DNA from 3 places in the Vibrio sp. PNB23_22_6 genome. Region 3 is predicted to be linked to each of the others. Evidence: predicted binding sites of a transcription regulator. Region 3 holds the regulator's gene; each other region holds the start of a gene.
What was found. Region 3 encodes MetJ, which represses methionine synthesis genes. Its sites were predicted from a motif close to TTAGACNTNTANANGTCTAA; they were not measured.

Region 1: metH (methionine synthase) is a predicted target of MetJ. The motif match lies at 1,854-1,873, and genes of this name have one in related genera.
Region 2: metA (homoserine O-acetyltransferase MetA) is a predicted target of MetJ. The motif match lies at 3,280-3,299, and genes of this name have one in related genera.

What each region holds. Positions count from the first base shown of each region.
Region 1 is NZ_JBNFXP010000019.1:80,604-86,765, reverse strand. It holds gene ACVA54_RS14875 (cation:proton antiporter) at 443-1,729, opposite strand; gene metH (methionine synthase) at 1,922-5,602, shown strand; gene lysC (lysine-sensitive aspartokinase 3) at 5,692-6,162, opposite strand, start outside.
Region 2 is NZ_JBNFXP010000004.1:51,124-57,285, reverse strand. It holds gene ACVA54_RS04750 (LpxL/LpxP family Kdo(2)-lipid IV(A) lauroyl/palmitoleoyl acyltransferase) at 1-903, opposite strand, end outside; gene ACVA54_RS04745 (LysE family translocator) at 1,287-1,916, shown strand; gene ACVA54_RS04740 (DMT family transporter) at 2,210-2,506, opposite strand; gene ACVA54_RS04735 (hypothetical protein) at 2,689-3,024, opposite strand; gene metA (homoserine O-acetyltransferase MetA) at 3,322-4,263, shown strand; gene pilW (type IV pilus biogenesis/stability protein PilW) at 4,413-5,135, shown strand; gene btuD (vitamin B12 ABC transporter ATP-binding protein BtuD) at 5,170-5,952, opposite strand; gene btuC (vitamin B12 ABC transporter permease BtuC) at 5,939-6,162, opposite strand, start outside.
Region 3 is NZ_JBNFXP010000028.1:43,583-49,744, reverse strand. It holds gene ACVA54_RS17410 (malic enzyme-like NAD(P)-binding protein) at 200-1,477, shown strand; gene metJ (met regulon transcriptional regulator MetJ) at 1,593-1,913, opposite strand; gene ACVA54_RS17400 (O-succinylhomoserine (thiol)-lyase) at 2,142-3,302, shown strand; gene ACVA54_RS17395 (bifunctional aspartate kinase/homoserine dehydrogenase II) at 3,319-5,727, shown strand; gene metF (methylenetetrahydrofolate reductase) at 5,998-6,162, shown strand, end outside.

The DNA of each region.
Region 1 (6,162 bases), on a different contig from region 3:
AATTTAGAAAAGCCCACTCGAAAGAGTGGGCTTTTTGCGTTATTAAAGCAAATAAATATTATTTCAATTCTGTTCTAGAACAGTAATAAATTAAGCTCATTCACGCTTATATTCTGTCTTTCTAATTCCCTCTTCTCGCATCTCACCAGTATGCTAAATCTTGTTCTTCATCACGACGAACGTCTATTTTTCGACACTTATTGACGTTTAAGGTACGTTTATCTCAAGCCAAACTCATTACAGTTCAAATCAGTGTCTGAACATTCTTACTTAAGGCTTTTAACTTTGTAATTAGAGTAACGACAAAAGCCATCCCCAACTAATCGATTTTTCAGTGTAATTCCCTGATCCAGACTGCTCATTTATCCCAATTAAAATTTTTCTATTTGGACAATATAAAAAAGGCAGCCACTTGGCTGCCTGATAATTTAGAATGCGGAATCTACGCTTCTTGAGATGCTTTTTCGGCTTGCTTCGCTTTTTCTATCATTGGTGTAATTGTCGAGCCTTGAATTAAGATTGAAAAAACGACGACAGAGTAAGTCATGACTAAGATGATTTCTTTTACGTCGATGAGTTTATCTGGAATGACCCAAATACCCGATGGAATAGATAAAGCCATAGCAAGCGCTAGGCCACCACGTAATCCCCCCCAAGTTAAGATCTTCACTGACCAAGGGTTATATGTTCTAAAGCGTTTAAAGCCGACATAGGAAATAGCGACGCTCAAGTAACGTGCAGTTAGAACAAGTGGTACTGATACAGCCATCATGATCCAGTCTTCTTTGTGGAATTCAAATAGAAGCATTGACATACCAATGAGCAAAAATAGCACACCGTTTAGGAATTCATCTACCAATTCCCAGAAGTGATCAAGGTGATCCTCACTCTCTTTAGAGAAGCCAATAAAGCGTGTCCAATTCCCGATCATGATACCTGAAACCACCATAGCCAGTGGACCGGAAACATGTAGATATTCGGCTAAGGCATAGCCTGCCGTCGGAACACCTATGGTGAGTAGCAATTCCATTGAGTGGTCGTTTGTTGCACTGATTAAATAGTGAAAAATTACCCCTAGAACTAAGCCGTAAACAATACCCCCAATTGCTTCTTGAACAAATAGTAATGCTACGCTGCTTACGCTCGGTGCTTCTATTCCAAATGCGATGGTAAATATGGTCACGAAGAGCACTAGACCGAAACCGTCGTTGAATAAGGACTCACCTTCAATTTGGGTCGAAATACGCTTCGGTGCATTAAGTTTTTTGACGATCGCTAAGACTGCAATTGGGTCGGTTGGAGAAATAAGCGCGCCAAAAAGTAAGCAGTAGACGAGCTTGAATTGAATACCGATCAGTAGGCAGAAACCGTAGAGAACAAAACCGATGAAGAAAGTTGAGAAGAGAGTTGCGCCTAGAGCAAGTACTGTAATTTCCCATTTTTGGTCTTTGAGGTTAGGCAGTTTGACGCCTAAGCCACCCGCAAATAATAGAAATCCTAGGATCCCCTTAAGTAGAAAATCTTCAAAGTCGATGCTAGTGATGGTTCGTGTTGCGATATCTGTAAGCTGAAACCAATCATTTTGACCCGCGATGAGAATGAAGAGCGAAAGTATCATTGAGCCTGCGGTAATGGCTATGGTGGTTTGCATTTTTCCTATCTTGCTGTTTATAAAGGCAATTAGAATTGCTGCGGCAGATAGGAAACATAAAGTATGATAGACCGACATAGAGCCCTCTATTTGTAACTTTTTATGAATGGAAATTCTCGGCCTATGTTGGCTAAATAGCAAACATTTTTTCGTGATTTCTTTGTAACTTGAAATGGACGCTAAATAATCACTAATTCTATTTTTAGACGTCTAGACTCCTTTTGTTTGTGTGATAGGATGAGAAGATAATTAAAGGAATGAGGCTGTACTGTGGGAAGTAATGTAAGAGAGCAGATAGAAGCTCAATTGAAACAACGTATTTTGCTGATTGATGGTGGTATGGGTACCATGATTCAGGGTTACAAACTTGAAGAGCAAGACTATCGAGGTTTGCGTTTTGCAGATTGGCATTGTGACCTAAAAGGTAATAACGACTTGTTAGTGCTTACTCAGCCTCAATTGATTAAGGATATTCATAGCGCATACCTCGAAGCGGGTGCTGACATTCTCGAAACAAATACTTTTAATGCAACCTCTATTGCAATGGCTGACTACGAGATGGAAAGCCTGAGTGAGGAGATTAACTTCGCCGCGGCTAAGCTTGCTCGTGAGGTCGCCGATGAATGGACAACAAAGACGCCTAGTCGTCCCCGTTATGTTGCCGGTGTTCTTGGTCCGACAAACCGTACTTGTTCGATCTCTCCGGATGTAAACGATCCGGGCTACCGTAATGTTTCTTTCGATGAACTCGTTGAAGCTTACTCCGGATCAACTCGTGCGCTGATTAAAGGTGGTTCTGATCTTATTCTGATTGAAACTATCTTTGATACACTCAATGCGAAAGCGTGTGCCTTTGCGGTAGACAGTGTCTTTGAAGAACTAGGTGTTGAGTTACCAGTCATGATCTCCGGCACCATTACCGATGCGTCTGGTCGCACGCTTTCCGGTCAAACGACAGAAGCGTTCTATAACTCTCTGCGTCATGTAAACCCGCTTTCATTTGGCTTGAATTGTGCGCTTGGCCCTGATGAATTGCGCCCTTACGTAGAGGACCTTTCTCGCATTTCTGAATCTTTTATCTCAGCACACCCTAATGCTGGTCTACCAAACGCTTTTGGTGAGTATGACCTCTCGCCAGAAGATATGGCGATTCATGTTAAAGAGTGGGCGGAAAGTGGCTTCTTGAACCTGATTGGTGGCTGTTGCGGTACGACGCCAGAGCACATTCGCCATATGGCAATGGCAGTTGAAGGTGTGAAACCTCGTGATTTGCCTGAGCTTACGGTTGCGTGTCGTTTGTCCGGTCTTGAGCCTCTTACGATTGAAAATGAGACGCTGTTTATCAACGTGGGTGAACGTACTAACGTTACCGGTTCTGCTCGCTTTAAACGTCTGATCAAAGAAGAGCTCTACGATGAGGCTCTGGAAGTTGCTCGCCAGCAAGTTGAGAACGGCGCTCAGATCATCGATATCAACATGGATGAAGGTATGTTGGATGCAGAAGCCAGTATGGTTCGCTTTCTAAATCTATGTGCGTCTGAGCCAGAAATTTCCAAAGTTCCAATTATGGTCGACTCTTCCAAATGGGAAGTGATCGAAGCGGGTCTGAAGTGTATTCAGGGCAAAGGCATCGTGAACTCCATCTCTTTGAAAGAAGGGAAAGAGATGTTTGTTAAGCAAGCGAAGCTGATTCGTCGATATGGTGCTGCGGTTATCGTGATGGCATTTGATGAGGTTGGTCAGGCAGAAACGCGTGAGCGTAAGCTAGAGATCTGTACCAATGCTTATCGCATTTTGGTTGATGAAGTGGGCTTCCCGCCGGAAGATATTATCTTTGACCCGAACATTTTTGCGGTTGCGACGGGTATCGAAGAGCACAACAACTACGCAGTTGACTTCATTGAAGCGGTTGCAGATATTAAACGTGATTTACCACATGCGATGATCTCTGGTGGCGTGTCTAACGTTTCCTTCTCCTTCCGCGGTAATAACTACGTTCGAGAAGCGATTCACGCGGTGTTCCTATACCACTGTTTTAAAAATGGTATGGATATGGGTATCGTTAACGCGGGTCAGCTAGAAATCTACGATAATGTTCCAGACAAACTGCGTGAAGCGGTCGAGGATGTGGTGCTAAACCGTCGTGATGATTCAACTGAACGACTGCTCGATATTGCTGCTGAGTATGCAGATAAAGGTGTCGGAAAAGAAGATGATGCCTCTGCGCTTGAATGGCGTACCTGGACGGTAGAAAAACGTTTAGAGCATGCGCTGGTTAAAGGCATTACCGAGTTCATCGTAGAAGATACTGAAGAAGCTCGCCTTAATGCGTCCAAACCACTTGAAGTGATCGAAGGCCCTTTAATGGATGGTATGAACGTGGTTGGCGATCTATTTGGAGAAGGCAAGATGTTCCTTCCCCAAGTAGTAAAGTCGGCACGTGTTATGAAACAGGCAGTTGCTCACCTTGAGCCCTTCATTAACAAAGAAAAACTAGCCGGTTCATCCAACGGTAAGATCCTGCTTGCGACCGTTAAAGGTGATGTTCATGACATTGGTAAGAACATTGTTGGCGTGGTGCTGCAATGTAATAACTACGAGATCATCGATCTTGGCGTAATGGTACCGTGTGAAAAGATCCTGAAAGTGGCTAAAGAAGAGAATGTCGACATTATTGGCCTTTCTGGCTTGATCACGCCATCTCTGGACGAAATGGTTCATGTCGCAAAAGAGATGGAGCGTCTAGATTTTGAACTTCCACTTCTGATCGGTGGTGCGACCACATCAAAAGCGCATACTGCCGTTAAGATTGAGCAGAGCTACAAACACCCAGTAGTATACGTAAATAACGCTTCTCGTGCGGTAGGTGTGTGTACATCACTGCTATCAGATGAACGCCGTCCGGCTTTTGTTGAAAAATTGGATGAAGACTACGAACGCGTACGTGACCAACATAACCGCAAGAAGCCTCGTACCAAGCCTGTCACCTTAGAAGCCGCACGTGCTAATAAGGTTGCGATTGATTGGGAGGCGTATACACCACCTGTACCAATTAAACCAGGCATCCACATTTTTGAAGATTTTGATGTCGCTACTTTGCGTAAGTATATCGACTGGACGCCTTTCTTCATGACTTGGTCGTTAGTCGGCAAGTTCCCAACAATCTTTGACCATGTAGAAGTGGGCGAAGAAGCACTGCGTCTGTACAAAGATGCAAATGAGTTGCTTGATCGCGTTGAGCGTGAAGGGTTACTGAAAGCACGAGGTATGTGTGGTCTGTTTCCTGCGGCTAGTGTTGGCGATGATATTGAAGTTTACACAGATGAGTCACGCACCAACGTTGCTAAAGTGCTGCATAACTTACGTCAGCAGACAGAGAAACCAAAAGGCTTCAACTATTGTTTGTCTGATTATATTGCACCGAAAGAGTCTGGTAAGCATGATTGGATTGGTGCCTTTGCAGTAACGGGCGGTATTGGTGAGCGTGAACTTGCTGACGAATACAAAGCGCAAGGTGATGATTTCAATGCCATCATGATCCAAGCGGTGGCGGACCGTCTTGCAGAAGCGTTCGCAGAGTACCTACATGAGCGTGTACGTAAAGAGATTTGGGGTTACGCTGCGGATGAAGAGCTGTCGAATGAAGAACTGATTCGTGAAAAATACCAAGGCATTCGACCAGCTCCGGGTTATCCGGCATGCCCTGAGCATACTGAGAAAGGACCGCTATGGGAACTGATGAATGTTGAAGAAAACATTGGTATGTCACTGACAACAAATTACGCGATGTACCCAGGAGCGTCCGTATCGGGTTGGTACTTCTCGCACCCTGATTCTCGTTACTTTGCGATTGCTCAGATCCAAGAGGATCAGCTACAAAGCTACGCTGATCGAAAAGGTTGGGATAGGATCGAAGCAGAAAAGTGGTTAGGTCCTAACATTAACGGTTAATCGACTCAGATAGAAACAACAAGGGCTGCGATGTGTAGCTCTTGTTGTTTCTTGGTGAATTAAAGTTTTATCGTTGAGTTAAAGCGTTCTTACTGTTCAAACAGCTCTGTATGCAGTTTTTGGATCGCTTGACGTGATACTGACTCGTGGACAAGGAAGCACAGGTTATGTGGGCTTGCTCCGTAACAGATCATACGTAGGTTGAAGTCTTCTAACGTGCCAAACACTTGCTTCGCGTAGCCTTTGCTTTCACTCATATTGTTACCAATCAGAGCGACAAGACATAGGTCGTGTTCCACTTCTACTTTACATAGTTCTTCAAGTTCCTCGCGTGCCGCTTGTGGTAATTGAGGTGCACCGCCTGACGTGTCTGTTTGATCAAGGGTGAGTGATACACTGATTTCAGATGTGGTGATCAGATCGACAGATATTTTGTGTTTCGCTAGGATCTCAAATACCTTCGCTAAGAAGCCGTAGGCGTGGAACATGTTTGCGCTGCGCAGTGTCACCATGGTTTGGTTACAGCGCAGAGCAAGTGCACGGAATAAAGGTGAGCTTTC
Region 2 (6,162 bases), on a different contig from region 3:
TTCCGGGCGAGTTTTAAAACGGCGATGAAGCCACATGTACTGACTTGGGCTAGCTAAAATCGATTTTTCGACAATCTTGTTCACGAATACCGCCGCTTGGTCAGGATCGTTTTTCGGGAAGCCGTCAACAGGCGCACTGATCGTTAAGGTGTAATGACCATCCTCACCTCTCACCATCGTAAATGGAACAATCGCACAATCTGTCTGGTCTACCAATAAGCTGGTTCCCGTTGTCGTACATGCTTTTGATACCGCAAACAATGGTGCGAACGTTGAACGACGAACACCATAATCATGATCAGGAGCGTACCAAACACGTTGACCCGTATTCAGTGCTTCAAACATACCTTTCACGTTTTTACGGTCAATCAAAGTACGATTTGAGCGAGAACGCCCTTGGTACTGGAAATAGTCAAAGCAAGGGTTATTGTTTGGTCGGTACACGCCTGTTCCTGATTTTTTAATACCAAACGCTCTCGCGCCTAGCTCTAAGTTCATGGAATGCACAGCCAACATCAACACGCCTTTACCCTGCTTTTCAAGGGCCTCAATATGCTCCATGCCTTCGATAGTAACGTGTTTATTTATCCTTCTATCAGACCAAAACCAAGCCATTGCAGTTTCAAACAGCGCAATGCCCGAATTATCAATGTTATCTTTTAAAATCTTCTCACGTTCTTTGTCATCCATTTTTGGGAAGCACAGCTCTAAATTGCGCCTAATGGTTACTTGACGCTTTTTCATCAAACGCATGGCAATACGACCGATCCCTCGACCTAAAGCAAGTTGCGTATGAAATGGGAGAAGACTAAAAAGATACATTATTCCGATAATGGTAAGAGTTCCCCAGTAGCGTGGTGCCAACAATGCTGCTTTAAATTTGGGCGCGTTATATTTATTCATGAATAGGTCATCAGACGAGTCCGTGGTCGGACGGTAAAAATAAAATGTTTGATAAAATAAACTTTTATCATTGATTGTGCTTATAACAAAAACTAAAGCGCGCGGATTCTATGTTTGTTCGACACACGACACAATAAGAACTTACCCAAACTCCGACTGTCGTTTCCAAAATTGACATAAAAGTACAGATTTCACACAAAGTGAGTAATGACATCATGGATCAGTCCGCTAGTTAGGGAGAAGTCAGAATAAATAGAAGTGCTCTTATCAACTCAATATGGATAGCAGAATCACACGCTAAAAGTTTGTTTTTCTAGACTGCCAAGTGTACAGTTATGCCCTCTTGTTTGCTGACGCAATTCTTTTAACCAATTGGAATAAGAATGAACATCGACACCTTGTTCGCCTTTGGCGGAATTGTCTTCTTCCTCGCGGTCATTCCCGGCCCAAACGCTTTGCTCATCTTATTTACTGCACTGACACAAAGCCGCAGATTTGCCATTGCGAATATCCTAGGGATTTGGCTTGGTTTTCTTATCCATGCTTTTATTTCCGCAAAGGGCCTAAGTTTGCTTCTTTCTCAATCTGCCGTGGCATTCAATGCATTCAAATGGATAGGGGTTGCTTATTTAATCTGGCTAGGTCTCAACAATCTTAAAAGCGGGCTCAAGATGGCTGAACAAAAGCTCAAGCTTGACCGAAAAATCGAGAAACAAACACTTAAGCAAGCGTTTGTAAAAGGGTTACTCACGAATCTTCTCAATCCAAAAATCGTGCTATTTTACTTATCAATCTTTCCTCAATTCGTTCAGCCTACCCATATTCTTGAACAAAGTATGATGTTAGGTATGCTTCAAGCCTGTATTGTCGCAAGTTGGTTTTTATTTGTGATTTTTTTCGCGAGCAAAGTAAAAGCGATGCTCACGGCATCAAAAACCAGCAAATGGCTTAACTATATCAGTGGTGGTTTGTTCATCTTTTTTGGTATTGGTTTAGCCAACACTCGCTTGTAAGATTGAAACTCCACCGCTATCTAGTGCTCGGTGTAATCATGATAAGGGCAGACCTTTCCTTTCAGGAAGACCATATTCTCCCTCTGTTGCCTCGCCTTCAAACCAAGTCATTCTCACTGAGCCAAGCATCTTGAGGTTACTTGGGTATACACATTCATTGATATATTTTTCTGTATTAGCTTTGTGCAGTTTTCACCAACACTAACGTTTACATCAATAGAGAAGCATCGCCCAAACTTTCTCTTTATTTTTGTGTAAATACAGACCATTTTTGTCTATATACCTGCTGTTTATCACTGTCCTACAATGCCAGCCAAATCGAGTTTTTGCCCATAAAGGAGATAACCGACTGTCCCGACCAGAACAATTCCTACCCCAGTCCAGTTAACATACACGATCCCGACAGGCATGCTTTTCACGGTGACAGATAGTAAGAAAAATGCAATGCCATAACCAATTCGTACCAACTTACTTGGCATCATTTGAGTGAACTGTTCGGTCTTAGGAATATAAGAAGTGGCAATCACTTCACATACGATTGCAAGAGGCAAAGAAATCATAGGAGGCATGGCAACAAGCATTTTGAACATAAACAATCAACGCGCAATCAAATATATACTCGATGAAATATCGGAGTCTCTGAATAGCGCATGATAAGCAAATCCGCATGGCCGAACATAAAAAGGTGATGTAAGTCAAATTTTAGCAGGTAATAATGTTCTGCCAGCTAAGCGGCGTTCATGTTCGAACAAATACCTCAACCAACCCTGACTTATTGTTGCTGTTGCGCGATAGCAAAATAGATTTGCATGTCAATTGGCTCCGGCGTATTGAGCAGCATCTTACCTATTTCTCTCTGAAAGTGCCCATAATTACCAAGCTCTTCCGTCAATCCTAGACGCTCATAATTATCCTGACAGGTAAACATACCGTAAGCATAGTGAAATCGACAAATGTCATTGTGTTTGTCATACCCGAATTCATAAAGCGCCTGATCGATTTCTTCTGGTGTATAAGTACTTTTATCTCCAAATGAGCGCAATAAAACCGTAGGCACTTGCTGAGCAATGCTCTGAATTTTCTCTTTCTTTTTAAAAAGACCGAACATAACGTCCTCCACTGACGATATTAATACTAGCGTAGTACCGAAGAGCCTTTAATTTCTAGCTGCTGTCAGGATGATAAAATTATAGTAGTCTGTTTTCATAACGTGCACCAAATACAAATCAAACGTTGCAATATGATGTAATCAGAAACATTGGAGCCATCACACTTGATGATTTAACATGAAGCGCACACCACAGCCCCTTCGTACGCATCATAGCCATTTGCGTATCGACAATCGGCATTAATTGCGTTAACTTTAGATGTATAGACGTCTAAAGTTAAGCTTAGGGAGAAAGCCGTGCCAATTAGAATTCCAGATCAACTACCCGCTACCGATGTTTTAAGGACAGAAAACATCTTTGTGATGAGCGAGAGCCGCGCGGCAAGTCAGGAAATCCGTCCACTCCGAGTGCTTATTCTCAATTTAATGCCAAAGAAAATTGAAACAGAAACTCAGTTTCTGCGCCTGCTTTCAAACAGCCCTCTGCAAGTGAATGTTGAACTGCTGCGCATTGATAACCGCCCGAGTAAAAATACCCCAACAAAGCATTTAGACACTTTCTATCGTCAATTTGAAATGGTCAAAGACAAAAACTTCGATGGTATGATCATCACAGGAGCACCACTTGGCCTCGTTCAGTTTGAAGACGTTATCTATTGGGATCATCTCAAAACCATCATGGAATGGGCGAAAGACCATGTGACATCGACACTTTATGTCTGTTGGGCGGCGCAAGCCGGCTTAAAACTGCTTTACGATTTGCCGAAGAAAACACGCAAAGAAAAACTCTCCGGGGTATATCATCATAAAATTCACAACACTTACCACCCTGTGTTGAGAGGCTTCGACGATTCATTCTTAGCGCCCCATTCTCGCTATGCGGACTTTTCACTTGAGTTTCTCGAAACGCATACCGACCTTGATATCTTAGCGACATCCGATGTCGCAGGCGTATACTTGGCTACCACGAAAGACAAACGAAATGTGTTTGTGACTGGTCATCCAGAATACGACTCTCATACACTACACAATGAATATATTCGTGACTTAAGTGAAGGGATGGAACCTGCCATGCCCGTCAATTACTATCCTAACAATAACCCTGACAACCCGCCGTTTGCGAGTTGGCGCAGTCACGGACACTTACTGTTCTCTAACTGGTTGAACTACTGTGTTTACCAACAAACACCTTACGATCTCGACCATTTCAGCGAGTCCGCCTTTACCAAAGATGATTAGAGAAGTTATTTAGAGATTGTGAACTCAGCCGCCAGTTGGCGGCTTTTTCATACCAGTTTGCAAGCCCGATCGCATTGTCATTTATCCTGCATGGGTTTTCGTTTAGTAATCCATATCATGCAAAAAGGTTCAGGGATGGGGAATGAAAAATGAAGCTCACAAAACTTGGTACGTTATTGCTGATCAGTCAGTTAGGCGTCGTCGGCTGTGTAACAGTAAACGAGAACGGTCCAGTCGTTGAGGCCGATCCTGTCACTATGGCAGAATCCCGTATTGCCCTTGGGCTTGGTTATTTAAACAGTGGTAGCATGATCCGGGCACACGACAACTTACAGCAAGCACTGACGCACGCGCCAAACTACTACCGCGCACAACTCTCCATGGCCCATTACTATGAGGTGGTGGGCGAAGATAGCAAAGCTGAAAACATATATAAGCGTTCCCTGCGTCAACACAGCAATAACGGAAATGTTCTAAACAATTACGGGACTTTCCTGTGCAAACGAGGCGATTTCCCACAAGCAGACCAAATGTTCAATCGCGCGATCCAACAGCCCTATTACTACCTCATTCCCGCAAGTTATGAAAACGCAGGGTTCTGCGCGTTAAAATCAAATAATCCAGACAAGGCAAAATACTACTTCTCTCGTGCTATTGATCATGATCCTCATCGCCCGAAATCGATTCTACAATTAGCTAAGCTCGAGATTGATAGCGGAAACTACACCGATGCACGCCTTCGCTTAATGCGATTTAATCAAATGTATGGCGTTAAGCGACCTTCTCTTCAACTAATGGTCGAGCTTGAGCGGGAAGCTGGTAATAGAGTATTGGAGCAAAAATACCAAAAGCAATTGGATAAGTTAACCTGAGTTCAGGTTAACTCGTGAGAAACGGTCTAAAGCGTTATTCAAAGATAAGATACGGCTTGCTCTCTAACAGCACCTTTCTCACTGGCGTTTTAAACACCTCACCCAACCCCTCTTGGGTTAATACTTCATCAGCCGTACCAGATGAATAAAGGACGCCGTTACTCAACAGTAGCACTTTATCTGCATGCCTTAATGTTCGATTCAAATCGTGATTGGCAACCAAGACGGCAATGTCTTGTGCTGCCACTGCGTTTATCAGTTGATAGAGCAAACCTTCTTGCGCAATATCTAATGGCGCGGCGGGTTCATCCAAAATCAGTAGCTGAGAAAAAGGATTAATGGTTCGCCACACTTGCAAGCATACGCCTGCCAAACGCACGCGTTGCCACTCACCACCAGACAACGTTTGAATACTGCGATGAAGCTTATCTTGTAGCTGAACTAATGCCACAACCATGTTTAAGGCATCACGCACTTTGCTCTGAGTAATATTAGAATCAGCAATATTGGTGCCACTTGGTAAAGATAAGGCAAGGTATTGGAATACGTCGATATTAAACGCTGGTCTAGATTGTTGACACAAATAGCCTCGCAGGTGTGCTTGTTCTGGCAGTGGCATGGCTAGCAGATCTTTACCATCAATCATCACTTCCCCCTTCACGAGCTCGCGATGGGGTAACGTACCAGAAATCGCGCCCAATAGAGTACTTTTTCCCGAGCCATTTGGTCCGACAACATGCACTACCTCCCCTGCTTTACATTCAAATGAAAGTGGCAAAAGTCGATTACCGACGGTAATGTGCTTAACGTGCATCATGGCTTTTCACCAACATCCAAATAAAAATAGGCGCGCCAATCGTCGTTGTCATCACCCCAAGTGGCAGCTCGGCAGAATCTAATAGCAATCTCGCACCGATATCCGCCAACACTAATAGCGCCGCACCAGAAATCGCCGACAATGGCAAGAGATAACGATTTTCAGTACCAAACGCTAAACGTAGTAAATGGGGAACAACCAAACCGACAA
Region 3 (6,162 bases):
TTGCTCTTTGCTCTACGTTTTTATGTTTTTGAAGCAACTACTACCCTTTAAATCAGGTATTAAGTACAAATGTCTGGTCTAATCTCTTTTATTTTCCCATTTTTTAAAGATATAGCTCGCAATCTTGCCTATGAAGATTGATTTCTATACATTAAGATTTATCCCCCTTACCCAAAAACCATAAAAAGAGAAACGACCCATGTCTGAAGACACTCGCCAAGAACTGACCCCAGAAGAAGAACGCCGCCAACAAGCATTGGATTACCACGCATACCCAACGCCAGGAAAGATTGCGGTTGAACTGACCAAGCCTGCAGAAACGGCGAACGATCTTGCATTAGCATATAGCCCAGGTGTTGCTGAGCCAGTGCGTGAAATCGCGCAAAATGCCGATAACGTTTACAAGTATACGGCGAAAGGTAATATGGTTGCGGTGATCTCTAACGGCACGGCGATTCTAGGATTGGGTAATCTTGGTCCACTGGCTTCTAAGCCTGTGATGGAAGGTAAAGCGCTGTTGTTTAAGCGTTTTGCGGGGTTGGATTCGATTGATATCGAAGTAAAACATCGTACTATTGATGAGTTTGTCGACACGGTAGCAAACATTGCCGATACCTTTGGTGGCATTAATTTAGAAGACATCAAAGCCCCCGATTGTTTTGAGATCGAAAAGCGCTTGATCGAGCGTTGTGACGTACCGGTATTCCATGACGATCAACATGGTACGGCGATTGTTACGGCTGCAGGTATGCTGAATGCAATCGAGTTACAAGGTAAGAAGCTTGAAGAATCTACCATCGTTTGTCTTGGTGCTGGCGCAGCGGCAGTGGCCTGTATGGAGCTGTTGATTAAGTGTGGCGCAATGCGTGAGAAGATCTATATGTTGGATCGTAAAGGGGTGATTCATACACGTCGTGATGACCTAAATGAATACAAACAGTTATTTGCGAACAATACGGATAAGCGCACGCTGGAAGACGTGATTGAAGGGGCTGATCTATTCTTGGGTGTGTCAGGTCCAAACCTATTGCCAGCAGAAGCGCTGAAGCTAATGGGCGATAAACCGGTCGTATTTGCATGTTCAAACCCGGATCCAGAGATCAAGCCGGAACTCGCGCATGAAGTGCGTGATGACTTGATCATGGGTACTGGTCGTAGTGACTACCCGAACCAAGTAAACAACGTATTGTGCTTCCCATTCATCTTCCGTGGTGCGCTTGATGTACGTGCAAGCGAGATTAACGATGAAATGAAGTTAGCGGCAGTAGGTGCAATTCGTGAACTAGCAAAAGAGCCAGTACCAGAAGCAGTATTGAAAGCGGCAGGTGTGGACAAGCTTGAATTTGGTACGGACTACATCATTCCTAAACCGATGGATCCTCGTTTGTTGCCACGCGTAGCAAAAGCGGTTGCTCAAGCTGCCGTTGATTCAGGTGTTGCTCGTATTGAAATACCAGAAAATTACATGGCAGAGTAACGATCTCATAGAAGAAAGTCGTTGGAATAAAAAAGGGATGCGATTGCGTCCCTTTTTTATTGTTTCTGAAACGAGCCCCGATGCCGCTTCTGAACGATGGCAAATTTGTAAGCAATTATTCTTCGTCAAATGCTTCGAATTCGATGCCCATTGCCGTCATTAGCGCTTTTGCTTCCGTTGGGATATCGTCTGGACGATCTTTTCGTAAGTCTTCATCCGTTGGTAGTGGTTGCCCTGTGTAAGCATGTAAGAAAGCCTCACAAAGCAGCTCACTGTTGGTTGCATGGCGTAAGTTATTGATCTGACGGCGAGTTCGCTCATCAGTCAGCACTTTCAAAACTTTTAGCGGGATAGATACGGTAATCTTTTTTACTTGTTCGCTTTTTTTACCGTGCTCTGCATACGGGCTAATGTATTCGCCATTCCAGTCAGCCATTGCACACCTTCATTCATATAATAAGTTGAAAAATAAATATAGGTGCTGATTTTAGCTGCATTTACCGCCATAAGCAAAGACATATAGACGTCTGGAGGTATTGACGTCCTAATTTTAGACAAGTAAAGTGAGGTTAACAGTCAGGGAAGAGTGTTAATCAATCGAATAAGATAGGTTAGATATAGCGCATTCCCACTCAGATGTCACCAGCCGTGAAAGGATACCCCCATGAGCACCTATAAGCCTGCGACCATTGCTGTACGCACTGGTATTGAGTCAGACAGTCAGTACCACGCTGTTGTTCCACCCATCTACCTTTCTACTAACTATGGCTTTCCCGCTTTTGGAGAAGTTCCTCAGTACGATTATACCCGTTCAGGAAATCCGAACCGAGGCTTACTAGAGAAAGCTCTATATGAATTAGAATCTGGTAAAGGTGCGGTGGTAACCAACTGTGGCACTTCTGCACTTAACCTTTGGGTTTCAGCTTTCTTAGGCCCTGATGACCTCATTGTTGCTCCACATGACTGCTACGGTGGTACCTATCGTTTGTTTAATACTCGTGCAAATAAAGGTGATTTCAAGGTTCAGTTTGTTGACCAGTCTGACGAGCAGGCACTGAATATTGCACTTGAGCAAAAGCCCAAATTGATCTTGTTAGAAACGCCATCTAACCCGTTGGTTCGCGTGGTGGATATCGCGGCTATATGTGAAAAAGCCCAAAAAGTGGGGGCTTTAGTAGCGGTCGACAATACCTTTTTGACTCCGGTGTGCCAAAAGCCTTTAGAACTGGGCGCAGACTTTGTGATTCACTCAACGACAAAGTACATCAATGGGCATTCAGATGTCATTGGTGGTGTGGTGATCACTAAGAGTGAAGCGCATGCTGAAGAGTTGGCGTGGTGGGGGAACTGCATTGGCGCGACGGGAACACCATTCGATAGTTACATGACATTAAGAGGAATTCGTACGTTGGGTGCCCGAATGCGAGTTCATGAAGAAAGTTCACTCGCTGTGTTGGGCTATCTTCAAACGCACTCGTTGGTGGCGAAGATTTATCACCCTAGCCTGCCAGAACATCCGGGTCATGATATTGCGAAGCGACAGCAATCTGGCTTTGGTTCAATGCTGAGCTTTGAATTCGCCGGTTCGTTTGAACAGCTAAAAGTATTTGTGAAAGAGCTGGAATTGTTCTCTTTAGCTGAGTCTTTAGGGGGGGTAGAAAGTCTAATTTGTCATCCAGCTTCCATGACTCACCGTGCAATGGGGGAAACGGCATTAGCAGAAGCGGGCGTATCTCAACAGTTATTGCGCTTGTCTGTTGGTCTTGAAGATGCACAAGATTTGATTGCTGATCTTGAGCAAGCCTTCGCGAAAGCAGCGCAGTAATTAGGGGGAGAAAGTCATGAGGGTACAACGTCAGCTACACAAGTTTGGAGGCAGTAGTCTAGCCAACTCCGAGTGCTACTTACGTGTGGTTGGGATTCTTAAAGAGTATTCGGCAGAGAATGATTTAGTCGTGGTATCTGCGGCAGGTAAAACGACGAATCGGCTTATTGACTTTTTAGAAGGGTTAGATAAAGACGGCCGCATTGCTCATGAAGCCTTGCAAAGTTTGCGACAGTTCCAAACCGAGTTGGTGGAAGCTTTGCTGGAAGGCGAAGCGCAGGTGCAATTAATTGCTTCTCTGCAAGATGAATTCAGTACATTAGCAGAGTTGTCGGCTCCACTAACGGAAGCACAAAAAGCCGCAGTGCTAGGGCATGGTGAGGTGTGGTCCTCACGCTTACTTGCTGCCTTGTTATCACAGTACGATTTGCCAGCAGTCGCGCAGGATGCACGAGCATTTTTACGAGCTGATGCCGGGACTCAACCAGAAGTAGACTGTGCACGATCTTATCCACCAATTAAAACGGTACTTACGCAGAACAGTCACAAGCGAATCATTATTACAGGTTTTATGGCGCAAAATGAATCTGGCGAGACGGTCTTACTTGGCCGGAATGGCTCAGACTACTCTGCAACGGTGATTGGCGCTCTGGCAGAAGTGAGTATGGTGACCATATGGAGTGATGTTCCAGGCGTATACAGTGCAGACCCTCGTTTGGTGTCGGATGCTTGTCTACTCCCTTTGCTGCGCTTGGATGAAGCGAGTGAACTCGCTCGCTTGGCGGCTCCGGTGTTACATAGTCGAACGCTTCAGCCTGTTGCGCAGAGCGCAATGGATTTGAATCTTAAATGCAGCTATGAACCAGAGTCGGGTTCGACACGTATTGAGCGTGTATTGGCTTCGGGGCGAGGGGCTAAAATCATTACATCGCTGGATGAAGTGCTGTTGGTTCAGTTAGCCTTTCTCCATGGTCATGACTTTGAACGTGCACAGAAAGAGGTTTTGCGGGCTCTAAAACGTGCTCAACTAGAACCTTTAGCGTATGAAGCTCAATCGGATCAACAAACGCTGCGCTTAGCGTACACAGCTGAAATTGCCAGTGGAGTACTGACGTACTTGCAAGAGCTAGCAGTAGAAGCTGAAATCAAGCTCAAGGAAGGCTATTCCCTATTGGCTGCGGTGGGCGCTGGGGTGACAAAAAATGCCAGTCACTGTTTCGGTTTCTATCAGCAATTAAAACACGCGCCAGTTGAATTTATCTCTGAAACTGAATCTGGCTTGAGCCTGGTGGCGGTATTACGTTGCGCAGGAGTGGCAGAGCTCGTGCAAGGTATCCATAGTCAGTTATTCCAAGCCCAAAAGCGCGTCGCGGTTGCGCTGTGTGGTAAGGGGAATATTGGCTCTAGTTGGTTACGACTTTTTTCAGCGCAAAAAAGAGAGCTAGAAAAGCGACATGGTATGAGCTTCGATTTGGTTGCAGTGGTTGATAGCCAAACGTATTGGTTTGATGATCAAGGCATTGACGCGGCCGTGGTCGCACAGCGTTTTGAGGATGAGGGAATTTGCAACGATGGGAGTTGGCTAACGCGACTTGGGGAACTTCAACATTATGATGAAGCCGTGGTATTGGATGTCACGGCAAGCAAAGAGTTAGCTGAACGTTATGTTGAGATTGCTCAGCAAGGCATTCACCTGATCTCCGCAAATAAGATCGCAGGTTCGATTGACAGCCAGTACTACCACCAAGTACAAAATGCCTTTGCTAAAATTGGCCGCCATTGGTTGTACAACGCGACGGTTGGTGCAGGTCTACCAATTAACCATACCGTTCGAGATTTACGTGAAAGCGGTGATGACATTGTCGCGCTATCGGGCATTTTCTCCGGCACACTATCTTGGTTATTCCAGCAGTTTGATGGCTCAGTACCGTTCGTAGAGCTGGTAGATTTAGCGTGGCAACAAGGTTTGACCGAGCCTGACCCTCGTTCTGACCTCGATGGTTCTGACGTGGTGCGTAAGTTGGTTATCTTAGCCCGAGAATCTGGTTTGGACATTGAACCAGAGAGTGTGAAAGTGGAATCCCTTGTGCCAGAAGAATTGCGAGAATTGAGCCTAGACGCTTTCTTCGACCAAGGCGATAGCCTAAGCGAGATTCTGCAAGAGCGTTTAACCAAGGCGCAGAAAAACGACCAAGTGTTGCGTTACGTCGCTCGTTTAGAGCGCAACGGCAAGGCAACGGTGGGTGTCGAAGCGTTATCACGTGAGCATGCTCTGGCGAACTTGCTGCCGTGTGACAACATCTTCGCGATTGAAAGCAAATGGTACAAAGACAATCCATTAGTGATTCGAGGTCCTGGTGCGGGACGTGAAGTGACCGCCGGCGCGATTCAATCCGACCTTAATCGCCTAGCTGGTTTGTTTTAAATTATTCCAAGCCAATTTTTGCGAACGATAACAAAACCTCGGACTGCTTCCGGGGTTTTTTATTGTCTCGATAATGCCATACTGAATTGCAGAGTTAGGTTACGGAGTTGCCGCAAAGAAACTTGAACTATCCTCATTGTTAACTTGAGAAAAATTCATAATCACAAGGTTGACATTAAATCGTATTCAATACATTCTGTAGACATATGGACGTCCAAACGTCGGTTTTGGGATTTGATTTAGTGACGGAGTTGTCACAGGGAGAGTAAGATGGGATACACGCATGCAGGCCATATCGATGCCTTAAACCAAAATATTGCTGAACTATCAGACAATATCAACGTCTCATTTGAGTTTTTTCCACCAAGCAGTGAAAAGATGGAAGAGACACTTTGGAGCTCTGTGCATCGCCTTAAAACTCTTCAACCAAAATTC